2 regions of the Sporosarcina sp. P37 genome follow, and region 2 is predicted to be linked to the other one. Evidence: riboswitches for the same ligand, from Rfam matches in the RefSeq annotation. Region 2 holds a riboswitch; the other holds the start of a gene.
The links. A riboswitch is a leader RNA that binds a small molecule or an ion and turns the genes downstream of it on or off. The one in region 2 is predicted to bind cobalamin.
Positions count from the first base shown of each region.

Region 1: linked by a shared signal. The riboswitch ahead of SporoP37_RS11665 (ABC transporter substrate-binding protein) and the one ahead of cobJ (precorrin-3B C(17)-methyltransferase) in region 2 are both predicted to bind cobalamin.

Region 1 is NZ_CP015349.1:2,271,800-2,279,491, reverse strand. It holds gene cobD (threonine-phosphate decarboxylase CobD) at 1-218, opposite strand, end outside; gene cbiB (adenosylcobinamide-phosphate synthase CbiB) at 205-1,158, opposite strand; gene SporoP37_RS11675 (adenosylcobinamide amidohydrolase) at 1,158-2,630, opposite strand; gene SporoP37_RS11670 (FecCD family ABC transporter permease) at 2,633-3,625, opposite strand; gene SporoP37_RS11665 (ABC transporter substrate-binding protein) at 3,618-4,607, opposite strand; cobalamin riboswitch at 4,744-4,872, opposite strand; gene argS (arginine--tRNA ligase) at 5,143-6,810, opposite strand; gene SporoP37_RS11655 (YwiB family protein) at 6,807-7,223, opposite strand; gene SporoP37_RS11650 (transglycosylase domain-containing protein) at 7,382-7,692, shown strand, end outside.
Region 2 is NZ_CP015349.1:1,562,816-1,570,507, forward strand. It holds gene cobI (precorrin-2 C(20)-methyltransferase) at 1-146, opposite strand, end outside; gene cbiE (precorrin-6y C5,15-methyltransferase (decarboxylating) subunit CbiE) at 146-1,339, opposite strand; gene SporoP37_RS08145 (cobalt-precorrin-5B (C(1))-methyltransferase) at 1,314-2,408, opposite strand; gene SporoP37_RS08150 (precorrin-8X methylmutase) at 2,425-3,090, opposite strand; gene cobK (precorrin-6A reductase) at 3,080-3,862, opposite strand; gene cobJ (precorrin-3B C(17)-methyltransferase) at 3,872-5,548, opposite strand; cobalamin riboswitch at 5,680-5,856, opposite strand; gene rpsI (30S ribosomal protein S9) at 6,143-6,535, opposite strand; gene rplM (50S ribosomal protein L13) at 6,555-6,992, opposite strand; gene truA (tRNA pseudouridine(38-40) synthase TruA) at 7,166-7,692, opposite strand, start outside.

The DNA.
Region 1 (7,692 bases), 710 kb from region 2:
GTATGATGATAGGCGGCAATGGCGGATAAAAATGGCTGCCCGTCCGGATCAGGATATCCGGCAAGTGTTGCCAGCAAGTCAGGCCACGCGTCCGCTACAGATGGCGGAGGTCCTGCGGGATTGCAGTTCTCGCTGAAATCGAGAACGTGATCGGGCATCGGGATATTCAACGACGCATACAGTCTTTTACTGTTTGCGCCGTGTTCAGGTAATTGCATAGAAAACGACTCCTATCACTGTGCACAGCAGCCAGAAAATCCACGACACAACTTGCATCTGATGGATTGTTGAGCGTATGTGCCGCATATTAGCGACGACTGGCGGTCCAAGCACTGCTCTTTCCGACAGGATGCCGCGATACGTACTGCTTCCGCCCAATTGAATATTCAGCTGCCAGGCCGTCGCTGCTTCGAGATAGCCGCTGTTCGGGCTCATATGCCGTTTCGCATCGCGCAGCCAGCCGCTGATCCGCTGTTTTACAGGGCGTCCGCCTTCATTCGGTGTACACAGTATAATGAGTACACCGGTAATTCGGGAAGGAATCCAGTTGAACAGATCATCCATGCGTGCAGATATTTTTCCAAACTCCCGGTAACGATCATCTTTGTAGCCGATCATCGAATCCAGCGTGTTGACTGCTTTGTAAAGCCACAGACCGGGTGCGCCGAGCAAGAACGCCCAGAATAACGGCGCGGTAATTCCATCCGAAGTGTTTTCCGAGATGGTTTCTATCGCCGCACGGGAAATCGCACTTTCATCCAGTTTTTCCGTATCCCGGCCGACAATCCAGCTCAATTTCTCCCGCGCTTCTTTTATATCTCCCGACTGCAGCGGCTCATAGACGAGAAGGGCTGCGTCACGAAGACTTTTTTGTGCCAGTCCGGCTGCGATCAGCAAAGCTTCAGCCGCAATGCCCGCGAATATATTCAAGCGGTAGGCGATACTGATGAACCAAATGACAAGAACGAATGTCCCTATGCAAATGAGCAGCCACAGAACTCCGCCTTTCACCGTGCGCATGCGGCCTTTATTCAGCAGTTTCGTCAAATTGCCGATTGTCGTCCCTAACCACTTGACGGGATGCGGCCAATTCGGCGGATCACCAATGAGCCGGTCAAGCACCATGCCAATCGCAATGGCAATTATATGTGCAGGAATCATTGCCTTCCCCCTGTTGCCGCCCGATATGAATGAATAGCCCGCACGGTGCAGTCATAGACACCTTTACCAATCAGTTTTCCAGGCTGTGTAATCGGTCCGGCATACGGCAGCTTCGTTCCCTGCTGCGTGGATGCAATGAGCAGACTGTCTGTCGAAGTGCCTGTCGCAACCGTTCCTGATTCGGGATCTTTCACTTGCTCGTCCGCCAAAGCTTTCGTTTTCGCTTCTGTCGCCGTAACAAGTGCCTGAACGAACGCTTCGTCGCTCAATACTCCGTTGATGAACACCCATGTATTAATCGTGCCTATATAATTAATATCTTCACGCTGCCACGCCTTGGAAACATCCACCGCATTTCCGACACCGGCTGTTACTACGACGACAATCGAGCCGAAGTCCGCTTCATATTCATGCACTTCGACGTGCTCCGGACTGACCGCAGTCATCATCGCAACTGTGTCTGTCAAATGATACCCATGCGAACGCAAAAACGCCGTGTTTTCCCTTTGCACGTCATCAATCATGTAATCCGCAGGCACACCGCGGTTCACAAATGTCCGGTACCAGCCAACGCCTGCATTATGAACAGCAGATGAAATAGTTTTCAGCGGCTGGCTTGATTGCAGCAGCACATGGTCTTCCTGTACAGTCACATCTGCTTTAGTCACGAAGAATCGCTGCTCTTCCTCCTGCAAATTCGGCAATATCGTCATTTGCGGCTTCGGCATTTCAGGATGGGGCTGCGTTTTTACTCGCGCATGGTAGACAGAATGAATTTCCTGTTCAAGGACCACATCCTGAGGCACGCCAATCGCCGACACTTCCCCGCCCTTCATCAGCAGCAGGCGGTCACAATAGAGCGCCGCAAGATTAATATCATGAAATACCGAGATGACTGTGATGCCCTTCTGTCTCGCCTGATTACGGATGGTATCAAGCAATTGCTGCTGATGGGCGATGTCCAAATGATTCGTCGGCTCATCCAGCAACAGCACGGGGGCTTGCTGTGCCAGCGCCTGCGCAACGAACACCCGCTGCTGCTCGCCTCCTGACAACAGTTCAATTGCGGTATCTGAATAGCGTGTCACGCCTGTATGATCCATCGCTTCCTGAACCGCTCGCTCATCCAATTCAGACCAGCTGGAGAAAATTCCCGACTGATACGGGTAGCGGCCGAGTGCCACCGTATCTTTCACCGAATGGGAGAAAGCATGTGCATGAAGCTGCGGCAACACTGCGACTTGCTGTGCGAACTGTTTTTGAGAATACGCACCGGACGGTTTTCCGGCAATCATCACCTTGCCGCTTTGTTTCGGCAAAATACCTGAAATGATTTTCAATAAAGTAGACTTCCCGCTGCCATTTGGCCCTAAAATCCCGAGAACTTCTCCTTTTTCCACGTGGAACGACACATTTCGCACAATCGGTTCTTTGCCGTAGCCCCCCGATAAGTTTTCTACTTGCAACATAATTACATCGCTCCTTTTCTGCGCTGCTTGTAAAAGATATAGGCAAACACCGGAGCGCCAATGAATGCCGTAATGACACCGACCGGTAATTCAGCCGGCGAAATAACCGTCCGCGCTACCAGATCGCAAATGATTAAAAGCGAAGCGCCGTTGAATAATGACAGCGGCAGCACGTGACGGTGATCCGACCCCCACAGCATGCGCGTCATATGCGGCACGACCAGTCCGACAAAGCCGATAGTTCCGGACACCGCAACTGCAGAGCCTGTCAATACCGAGCCGCCGAGCAGAATCATCAATTTACGCTGTTTTACATTAACGCCAAGATGATGCGCACGCTCTTCGCCGAATAATAACGCGTTCAATTCCCTGCGGTTGAGCCACAAAATAAACGAGCCGGCAATGAAAAACGGCAATACCATCGTAATATATTTCCAGCCCCTCATCGACACGCTGCCAAGCAGCCAGCCGACAATCTGACGAAGCTCTTCCTGTGTCAGCGCAATCATCAGAGAGAGTACCGATCCAAGAAACGATCCAAAAATGATCCCCGTTAAAATAATGGTTTCCATTTTCATTGACCGGTCAATCATCCGGGCAAAGCCGATCACAAGGAACATGGTGACTGCTGCACCGATCATACTGAAAACAGGTAAAGTAAACGTGCCCAAAACCGGTAAGGATATACCAAAAAAGAGTGTAATCACAGCGCCTACAGAGGCACCGGACGACACTCCGAGGGTATATGGATCCGCTAATGGATTTTTCAGCAGCCCTTGAAACGCAGCTCCTGAAATGGCCAATGACGCGCCAACGATTCCCGCCAGCAGTACGCGAGGCATACGGATTTTCCACAAAATATTGCTGGCGGTCGCATCCGTTTGATTCCATAGCGTCTCTATTGGTATTTTCACCGTGCCGATCGATACACCGAGCCAGATTGCCACAAGAAGTGTGGCAATCGACACGGCATAGGCGACAGCTGTTTTACTCACCGAATACCTCTGGATAGACTGCTTTCGCAAAAGCTTCTAATCCGTCAGCCAGACGTGGGCCTGTCCGGCTTGTAATATCTTCATCCAGTTGAATAACCTGATCTTCTTTAACTGCAGTGACTGTGTCAAATCCGTCGCGTGTTTTAATATTTTCCACAACGTTCGGGATATAGCTGTAGATTGCCAGAATCACGTCTGGGCTTTCATCCACAATCGTTTCCGGACTGATCATAATCCAGCCTTCTTCTGTCACAATATTTTCTGCATTAATCATATCTAGGAATTGCTGCGGGAATGTCCCTTTACCTGGAGCATAAATTTCTGGTGCATCAGAGTTTTCAACAAACACACGCTTTTTGTCTGTAATGTCTGCTGCTTTCTTTTTGATGTCTTCCACTTTTGCTTTCATATCTTCCACGACTTGATTGGCTTCTGCATTTTTATCCATTACTTTACCGATCGTTTCAATCGTTTCATATGTTTCTTCAAATGTTTTTGCGTTCTGTATAACAATTACCGGAATGCCTGCTTCACGGACTTGGTTCAATCCTTCTTCGTTTGATCCCATCATCATTTCATTTGCAAATACTGCATCCGGCTCCAATGAAATAACTTTTTCCACGTTGACTGTGAAGTCCCCTACTGTATCCAGCTTCGTCGCTTCTTCTGGATATGTATCGTTTTCTGTTACAGCAATTACTTTATCGCCGGCATCGATGCCAAACAGAATTTCCGTATTGCTGGGCAGTAATGAAATAACTGTTTCCGGTGCTTTTTCAAATGTAATTTCTTCACCAACAGCGTCCTTCAATGTATATGGATAACTGGTGTTATCTGCAGACGCTTCCGAGTCTGTATTTGTTTCTTCGCCAGCCTGATTTTCATCTGCCGGTTTTTCTTCTTTTGTACTGTCGTTTCCACACGCCGCAAGCAGTAATACCGCAAGCATCGCTGTAAGCAACAGCTGCCAAAACTTCTTCATTTGTATTCCTCCTCTGAAATGGGTAATGCATTACGCTGGCCGCAGACACGAAAAAATCCTTCGACAGTTTCGAAGGATCAGGCGGAATGAAATCAAGTGATTTCGCCCACTGTGCCTATCCTCGTAGGTTGCTGCGGAACTTCTTTTCTTAAAGGCAGGTGACCTGGCTTGTGCACAGTGCACTTACAGTGGCGGGACCGCATCGGATTTTAACCGATTTCCATTTTCATCTCTAGGAAAGAGAACCTTTTCGAAAGATATGTAATTGCACCTTATTATACCGGTAATCCCGGGGGTTGTACAGAGAGAGCCGCAGAGTTTGACGTATTGCGGAATAATGCATAGAATTCCGGCTGCAATGCCGCAGTGCCGGTATTTCGGGCCCGCACTATGGAAACAGGCCACCGCGTCATCGTGCCCTGCCAACGCGCTATTACGCTTTACGGCCGCACTGCCTGTAAACAAAAGAAGTTACACCATGCGGAAAGACGTAAAAACAGCCGCCCCATGCATGGGACAGCTGTTTGTATTTTATTTACATTCTTTCCGGTGCCTGAACGCCTACCAGTTTCAAGGCGTTGGCAATTGTTGTGCTTGCGGCAGTGATGAGGGCCAGACGTGCTTCGGACAAGTCTTTGTTTTCTGGATCCAGCACTTTGTTGGCGTTGTAGAAGCTGTGGAATGCAGCCGCCAGTTCCTGGATGTATGTTGTGACCCGGTGAGGTGCGCGCAAACGTGCTGCATCGCTTACCAGTCTTGGGAAATCACCCAGTTTTTTCAGCAGTTCCAATTCTTTTTCATCTTGCAAAAGCGTGACATGTTCAGTTGATGCCTGCATATTTTGTTCTTTCGCCTGACGCAGGATTGAGCAAATGCGCGCGTGCGCGTACTGTGCGTAATAGACGGGGTTTTCATTGGAATTAGAAACTGCCAAGTCCAGGTCGAAGTCCATTTGTGCATCACCCGAACGCATAGCGAAGAAGTAACGGACAGCGTCAAGGCCTACCTCTTCCACAAGCTCGCGCAACGTGACCGCTTTCCCTGTGCGTTTGCTCATTTTGAACTTTTCTCCGTCTTTATAAAGCTGAACCATCTGCGCCACTTCTACTTCCAGTGTATCGCGGTCATAGCCAAGCGCCTGGATTGCCGCTTTCATACGAGGAATATAGCCGTGGTGATCCGCTCCCCAGATGTTGATAAGTTTATCGAATCCGCGGCGAAGCTTGTCTTCATGATACGCGATATCCGGCGTTAAATAGGTGAATGACCCGTCTTGCTTGATCAGCACACGGTCTTTGTCATCTCCAAACGTTGTAGAACGGAACCAAGTCGCGCCGTCTTCTTCATACACATGGCCGTTTTCACGAAGCTTTTCCAAAGCGACTTCGATTTTGCCGTTTTGATATAATGAAGTTTCTGAGAACCAGTTATCAAAATGAACACGGAAGTCTTCCAAGTCCTGTTTCAGTTTGTCGAGCTCAATAGTTAAGCCGTATTCACGGAAAAATGCCAGACGCTCTTCTTCCGGAACATGTACATAGCGGTCGCCGTGCTCATCGACTAGAGCCTTTGCGATCGTAATGATATCTGCGCCGCGGTAGCCGTCTTCAGGCATTTCCTTTTCAAGGCCAAGTGCTTCGAAATAGCGGACATCGATTGACAGCGCCAAGTTATTGATTTGATTTCCGGCATCATTGATATAGTATTCGCGTGCTACGTCATAGCCAGCTTTGTCGAGAATATTACATAATGAATCACCTAGAGAAGCTCCGCGGGCATGGCCTAAATGCAGGTCCCCTGTTGGATTCGCTGAAACGAATTCCACTTGGATTTTCTCATTTTTGCCACTGTCAGAACGGCCGTAGTCTTCTCCTTGATCAAGGACAGATTTCACGATATCGCCCAGGGTGTCTGTTTTCAGCCGAATATTCAGGAAACCGGGCCCTGCAATTTCAATGGTCTGAATAGCTGTATCAGACGTGTCAAGATGCTCCAAAATACTTTCGGCGATTGTGCGCGGCGGCTTTTTTGCCAGTTTCGTCAACTGCATAGCGATATTCGCTGCATAATCACCGTTTTCTTTACTTCTGGGTGATTCCAGTTTGATTTCCGGGATATCTGAAGCTTCCACCAGTCCCGATTTTTCAATTGCCTGTTTTAATGCTTCTTTAATTTCATGTTGAATCTGCTCTACTGCATTCATTGTGCTACCTCCGAGTAGGTTATTGTCAATTGATATTTTCCTAATAAATTTCCTTCTGAATGTAAATCATACGATACCGCAAAACGTCCGGGTTCCCATTGAAGCTCATTCGTATGAACGGCTAAATCCATAACGGCTGGTCCATTTCCGTACGTCCCGAATCGTACATCGTCCGGCCGGAATGGCAGCCGCATCTGTACGCCGCCCTTACGCATGATGAAGGCATCGTCTGCATGTAATTTTACTGTCGTTCGGACTGCCGGCATTCCTTCTGCCTGCTCTTCAAACAATAAATAAGCCTGTCCCTTTTTCTCAATAATCTTTCCCGTCGCCTGCATATTATGTGTTTCCGCTGACTGTCCGGGGTGTTGAATAGTAGAACGGAGTTGAACGTCCAGTTTTGGCGTTTCCATTCGTTCACCGCCTTATGTAGATAGATTCCCTCATTATACACTTCTTCTGGCTTCACTTTCAATGTTCCATGTCTAAACTTTTCCTGCCTTCCGTTTAATCCGTCCAAAACCGTACCATACTGTCAAAAGACACTGAATGGAACGGGATGTGATGTGCAATGAAACGTACCGACTATGTAAAGTCCGCGAATCGCAAAAAACTGAAGAAGATCACTCTGTCGCTGTCAATCACGCTGCTGACTGCAGTGGTGACCGTCATGATCGTATTGCGGCTATATGCTCAGATACTCGGCGCTCCTTCGTTAAGCGTTCCAAAAGCATCGTTGTTTTTGGATCATAACGGGCATCAGATCGGGGATCATTTTTCACAGCAAAGGCGTTATTGGATGAAGATTTCGGATATATCGCCCTTTTTAGCGGATGCATTCGTTGCGACGGAAGACCGGAAATTTTATTCGCATCATGGATT
Region 2 (7,692 bases):
ATCCGATGGGCATAAGATTTACTGCCTCTTAATTTTTTGGGATACGCAATGACCGGGCATTCTTGCAGTTTACGAAATGCTTTTACAGTAATTAATTCAGGATCTCCTGGTCCAACGCCTAATCCGTATAATTTTCCTATTGTCATCATTCTTGTCCTTTCTGTGCTGTCACTATATAAATCGGGTTTAACGGTTCAAAACGCGTTAAATGTAAAATTGGTTTACTCTTTGAGAGCTGAGCCTGCAATATGGATACTTCACAGCCTAACGCTTTTAAATGGCCCATTGCTTCAGCCAGATTTTCTATCGTGGCGATATTCATAACCAGTCGGCCATTTGGCTGTAAGCGCGAAATACAGGTTTGCAATAACTGCTCCATATTCCCGCCGTTACCGCCAATAAAAATTGCATGAGGGTCTGGGAATTCTTCCAGTCGGTCCGGTGCTTTACCCAGCACCGCCACAAAATCTGTACGATGTCTCAGCTGATTTTCCAAGCAGTTTTCAAGGTCTCCCTCGTTTTTCTCAATGGCATAGACTGCCCCTTCGCGCGCTATTTTTGCTGCCTCAATCGCAACAGAACCTGTACAAGTTCCTATGTCCCAAACTATGCTGTTTTCTTTAAGCTTTAGCTCCTGCAGACAAAGTGTCCGAATTTCTCTTTTCGTAATTAAGCCTTTATCCGGTTTTCGCTGCAGAAATGCATCATCCGGAATGCCAAGAGAAGCACGTTCCACTAGATGGCGCTGCTTTAAAATCACCACATTTAAAGGAGAAAATGAACCCTGTTCCATTTCATCCAATGAGAGAAAGCGGCAGCGTTCATCTTCCCCTTCCAGATTTTCAGCGACGAAGGCATCGTACTCCGTCATATTAAAGCGTTTTACATACGCCGCAATGGATTGCGGAGAGTTCGTTTCATCGGTTAATACAGCTATTTTTTTACGCCCGTCTATTTTCTGTGCAAAACCTCTTATAGAACGGCCATGCAGGCTGACTATGTGCGCATCTTGCCAACTTTCCTGCATTTTAGAAAAAGCCAGCTGAACCGAGCTGGTATACGGATAGATCTCCAGGGGCAGTTTTTTCGCAAGTACGCCTCCCAGTCCATAAAACAATGGATCGCCCGACACTAAAATAACAACATTACGTGTTTCTTCCTGTAATTCCGCTGTTAATGCTGACAAACCTCCCTTGATTACTCTCTTTTCTTTTTCGAATAAAGGGAAGAATTGAAGATGGCGTTCTCCGCCTACGAGCACATCACATTCATTGATCCACTCTATATATTGAGGGAGCAATCCTGCCGCGCCATTATCCCCTATACCAATCATTTTCATCCAATTTGTCAATGTTCTCAGCCTTTCCTAAACAGTCTCCATTCATGGCATACAATGATGTTGATACTTCAATTTCGGCATTCATGTGATTCAGTGCATAATAGCAGCAGTTTTTACTCAGCGCCTCAAAGAACGCATCGTTTCCTTGGAGTATCTCGCCGACTTGTGATGCAGTGTTAGCCTGCAAAATTTCTTGCTGTGTTTGTTCATCGACACCTACTCTATTCGCCATTTCCGCCAAAAATCCGAAGTTGATCGGTGCACTTTTTGAGTGAACCATCATTACGCCCTGTGCCAGCTTTGAAAACTTCCCCATCATTCCTACGAGAGACACTTTGGGTATTTTCTTACGTGCGATATTCTTAAGAGTAAAACCAATAAAGTCGCCCATTTCTATAAAGGCTTCTTCCGGCAAATGAGCATATTGTTTTAACGCAAACTTTTCACTGCGGCCGCCTGTCGTGATCACCACATGATCACAGCCTGCTTCTTTTGCCACACTGATCGCTTGCGCAATGCTTGCCATGAAGGCAGAACTCGAAAATGGCACAACTGTTCCGCGGGTTCCCAGAATGGAAATTCCTCCAATAATGCCAAGGCGCCCATTCAATGTTTTCTTGGCAATTTCTTCTCCGTCAGGCACGGAAATCACTACATCGATTCCGCGTTTCAATTGATAATAATCGTAACCTTCCTGTGCAACTCCGAGTATCATTTTACGCGGCACCGGGTTAATCGCCGCCTGTCCGACAGGGACGGGCAGCCCCGGTTTTGTAACCCGTCCTACACCAATCCCTCCGTCCAAATGAATGCCATCTTCTTTTGAATAGTAAACAGTACTTTGGATCCGGGCTTTGTGTGTAGCATCAGGATCATCGCCGGCATCTTTGATGGTTTCGCACATTACGCCGCCATCGACTATTTCAAATGCCGATACTTTGAATGTGGCGTATTTGCCGACCGGTAAATAGATAGTGACTTCTTCCGGTACTTTCCCCGTCACTAATCCTTGCAGTGCTGCCTTTGTCATTGCCGTTGCACAAGATCCCGTAGTATAACCATGACGCATTTTTGATGGGTCTTTTTTAGTTTGTTTGCTTTGCACGCTCATCTGCCATGATCGAAATGGCATTCAGTGCGGCTACCGTCACTGTACTGCCACCCTTTCTCCCTACATTAGTGATAAATGGAATACCCTCGAGTACTGCCAGTTCTTCTTTTGATTCGGCTGCCGAAACAAATCCTACCGGCATTCCAATGATTAAATCCGGTTTGGCGATTCCCTCTTTAATTAAACGGATTAACTCCAACAACGCAGTCGGCGCATTTCCGATCGCGTAAATTCCGCCTTCGTGCAAACGTGTTGCTTTTTGCATGGATATGATCGCACGTGTTGTACCTTGGGCCTTTGCTTCTTTTGCAACATCCTCATCCGCTATGTAGCAATGTAAATCGCTGCCATGTTTTTGGAATCGTTTGCGGCCTGAACCACTCTCTATCATTTGTACATCCACTACGACATGACGGCCTGCTAAAATTGATTGGATTCCTGCTTCGAGTGCATCGGGTGTAAAAATCATGCTGCGTCCTAACTCAAAATCTGCGGAAGCATGAATCACGCGCCGAACTACCATCCACTGCTCATCTGTAAATGGGTGTTCCCCCATCTCTTCTTTGATGATGGAGAAACTGTGATCATAAATTTTATCCGGATCTACAGTTAGCGGTGTGAATTTCGTATTAAAGTTCATGTTTGGATTTTTCAAGTGTAAAACCTCCTAGTAGTTGGGTAACTTTTTCAAAAGACGTACAAAAGTTTTCATATTGAACCTTCGGGCGTTTAATCAAAATAACTGGTATATCCAGTTCCAAGGCGGCTGTAATTTTCTCATCCACAGACCCTACTTTTCCGCTTTCCTTGGTAATCATTAGCGTCACATCATATTGCTCGCATAACGACTTATTCAGTGATTCAGAAAATGGTCCTTGTATTGCGATAATATCTTTTTGTTTGATCCCTAATTTATCGCATTTTTCCATATTCCCTGCGTTTGGCAGCATTCTGCAGATCAGGCGAATTCCATCACGCAATAAGTAATCCGCAAATACTTCCAGCGTCTTACTTCCCGTCGTCAGCATAATCGTTCCTTTATGCGTTTGAGCCAGCCTTGCAGCGTCTTCGTAACTTTCAACTTCCGTAATCAGCGAAGAAACAAAATTCTCCTTCGGCCGTTCATAGCGGACATAAGGAATACCGCATAGCTTAGCCGCTTCCATAGCCGTTTTCGAAGCTTCTTCCGCATAGGGATGACTGGCATCCACTACACAAGTCATTTCATTCTTCCGGATCAGCGCCGCCATATCATCCACTGTTAATCTGCCCACCTGATACGGAATATCGTTAGCTTGTAAACTTTCAGCAGCAGATTCCGTTACTACGGTGGCTATCAAAGAGTAGCCAAGACTCTGCAGATGAATGGCTAACGCTCTTGCGTCGCTAGTCCCTGCTAAAAATAAAATCATGTGTTCCTCCTAATCCCCGCAAGGTGCCGGCTCTACTTCAATCTTGCAGCTCATGTCGTAATAGTCATAGTTCAATACTTTTTTCACTCGTTTAAAATACTTGAAGAAACGTTCATTAGGATGTGCATTTTGTTCGTATTCTTCTATAATTTTTGTGACTAATGGGATTAAATCATCCGGCTCAATCCCCTCAGCGATTGGCTGGGCAGCATGAGCAGTCCTGCCAACCGGCTTCGCTCCAATAAATAAATCGAATTTTTTCTTTCGGTACACAATCCCGATGTCGTCAAACACAGGGCGGTAACATGCCATTCCGCATCCATTAAATCCAACATGCAGCTGCTTCGGAAGCTTCATGCCTTCAAACTTTGCAGCGATTTCTTCTGCGTACGGGATAGAATCAGCCTTTTCTCCGTAACAAAAATCGCACGCTTTTACTTTTAAGACTTCTCCCGCCGGCATGACTGTGAGGTGTTCTTTCTCAAGCTTTTCGACAATCAATTCAGGATTATCTGTTGTAACCTTTACTAAAAAACGATGATCTGGAGTATATTCCAAAGTACCTTTCTCACCAACGACTTCGGCTAATACAAGCATCTGCTCTGCTGTGATCATTTTATTAACAACACCCGGCGAAACAGAAAACTCAAAGATATTCTCGATCGGCTGTCTCACTAAAAACGGATTTTCTGCTTCTTCTTTCGACACCATAGACAAAGCCTTTAAAGCCATATCGATTGACTGAACTTTTTGCTGTTGTTCCGGCGCTTGCTTTGGCTTTTGTTCTTGTACTGGCGCCTGCTCGGTTACCGTACTTATGAGTTCCTCATACCCTGACTGCGCTTCCCCGGTTTCCTGATCAAGCGCCCATGGTTCTGCTTCCTTTTTCAAACGCTGATGCGGTTTTAAACTTTGTTTTCCTTCTCCCAATGTATATTTACGCTGATAGCCCCGCGGTGTAATGATCTTATCATCGTAAAAGAAAGTGGAAGAGTTACCGATAATGACAGTTGTCAGCATCCCGATATCATGCTCAAGCATTTCTGATAATGTCGTCAGAACAATATGCTGATTTTCCCGATACGCACTTTTCACCAGCCCTACAGGGGTATCAGGGGCGCGATATTTCAGTAAAATATTTTGCGCTTCTACAATTTGGCGCGTCCGGCGTCCGCTTTTCGGATTGTATAAAGCAATTACAAAATCCGCCATCCCTGCAGCTTCAATACGTTTTTCGATAACAGTCCACGGTGTCAGATGATCACTTAAACTGATCGTACAAGAGTCATGCATGACAGGTGCTCCAAGTAAGCTCGCACATGAATTAATAGCTGAAATACCCGGAACAATTTCTACATCAATTCCTTCTGCTTCAGTCCAGCCCTTTTCAATCAGCACCTCATACACTAATCCGGCCATCCCGTACGCTCCTGAGTCACCGCTGGATATTACCGAAACAATACCGCCTGCCTCCGCTTTCTTAACCGCATCTTGTGCACGCGACACTTCTTCAGTCATTCCTGTGCTGACAATGGACTTCGCCGTCACCAAATGCTTAATCAGCTCTACATACGTTTTATAGCCAATAATATAATCACTTGCCTGCAGTGCATCCAACGCCCGCCCCGTAATATGTTCAGTAGCACCGGGACCGAAGCCGACGACATAAATTTTTCCCTTTTTCATGGTTTCCCTCCAAATAAAAATGCCTACACTCCTTTTCAGGGGAGTGTAGGCACGTGAAAGTACGATAGAAACCATACTGAAACAAAAACAATTATTATCATTGTCCCGCCTATACTTCTCCCACCGAAAAGTAAGTGTCGTTTAAATAAGCAGGTTTCCTGACTCAAGCTTCATTTTACTCTTACACCTTCCCGATTTCTCAGTGGTTTTGTAATTTCATCAGCTTTTACAGTAGCGGGGGCTGTACCAGATTTTCACTGGTTTCCCTTTTAACTCACAGTGTGAGCACTTATTCAAATTAGTTTATTTAATTTTCATAAATATAACACACAATCTTCTAATCTACAAACTTACATTGAATTTATTTCAGTAACCTTTATGGCAGAACACTACTTTACCAACGATACTGGCGATTTATATTTCTAGAGCCAAAAGTATTTCTCATGGCCGCTATGTATTAATTAAACAGTTCTTAGTACAGCCCGAACTATTTTTCGGTTTTATTTATTATTTCACTGAGAGAGGAATTTGACATGCCAAAAACCCCTTCCCGAAAAATCGGAAAGAGGCTGTAATGTTTGGTATAAACCACTATTAACGTTTTGAGAATTGTGGTGCACGACGAGCGCCGCGAAGACCGTACTTTTTACGTTCCTTCATACGTGGATCACGTGTCAGGAATCCTGCTGATTTAAGTGCTGCACGGAAATCAGGGTCCACAGTCAGTAATGCACGTGCAACACCGTGACGGATTGCGCCTGCTTGACCTGTGTAACCTCCACCTTTTACGTTAACATGGATATCGTAGCTTCCAAGTGTTTCTGTTGTAACCAGTGGTTGTTTGATGACTTCACGAAGTGTTTCGAATGGTACGTAGTCCTCTACGTCGCGGTTGTTGACGACAATTTTACCTTCGCCAGGAACTAGACGTACACGAGCTACTGAACTTTTACGACGGCCAGTGCCGATATATTGTACTTGTGCCAAGTGTGTTTCCTCCTCTTAATTATCCACGAAGCTCATATGCTTCTGGTTTTTGTGCTGCGTGCTGGTGCTCTGGTCCTGCATATACGTGTAATTTCTTGATTGTCTGACGACCTAGAGGACCGTTTGGCAGCATTCCCTTGATCGCAAGTTCAAGCATTTTCACAGGGTAGTTTGTACGCATTTCAAGCGCAGTGCGTGACTTAAGGCTTCCTGTGTAGCCAGAGTGACGGTGATACATCTTATCTTTCAATTTGTTTCCTGTTAATTGGATCTTTTCAGCGTTGATGATGATTACGTGATCACCTGTGTCAACGTGTGGTGTAAACGTTGGTTTATGTTTACCGCGTAATAGTGTTGCAACTTCTGAAGCAAGACGTCCAAGAGTCTGTCCTTCAGCGTCGACAACAAGCCAGTTACGTTCTACTTCGTGACCTTTAGCCATGAATGTTGTGCGCATATTGTATATCCTCCTAAAAATATCAATCTGTTCCGTTGTTTTCTCTATCCCTAAACACAAATAAACTTCCGGGGCTTATTGTGGGGTTATTGAAATACCATTTATCATGTTAACCTTTATTTCCAATAAAGTCAAGCGTTTTTATGAATACGCCAGGATTAGTTGCCATGGCCTCAGTAGGTCACTTCGAGCAGGTACAAACCGTGCGGCGGCGCAGTCTTCCCGGCTCTTTGACGATCTTTTGCTTCAAGAATTTTACCGACATCTTCAGGCTCGTCCCAGCCAATTCCCACCGCCAGCAAAACACCTGCAATCGTGCGCACCATGTTGTAAAGAAACCCATCTCCTTCCACTTCAAGCACCAGTTCATCCTGCTGCCGCTCAAGGGTCAGTTTGCGGATTGTCCGAACTTTATTGGAAGTGGCGGTTTTCGCGGAACAGAAACTGGTGAAATCATGTGTGCCGATTAAATACGCGGCACCTTCTTTCATCCGTTCCACATCGGGATTCCATCTGCCTAAGTGAACAGCAAAGTTGCGCTCAAACGGACTCTGCAGTTCACCATATGACCATTTATAACGATATGTCTTGCCCTTTGCTCCGTAGCGCGCATGAAAATCGTCGGCCGCTCGTTCAACGGCTGTAATGCGCACATCTTTCGGCAGCAGCACGTTCAATGCCATCAGCCAGCGGTCTCCCA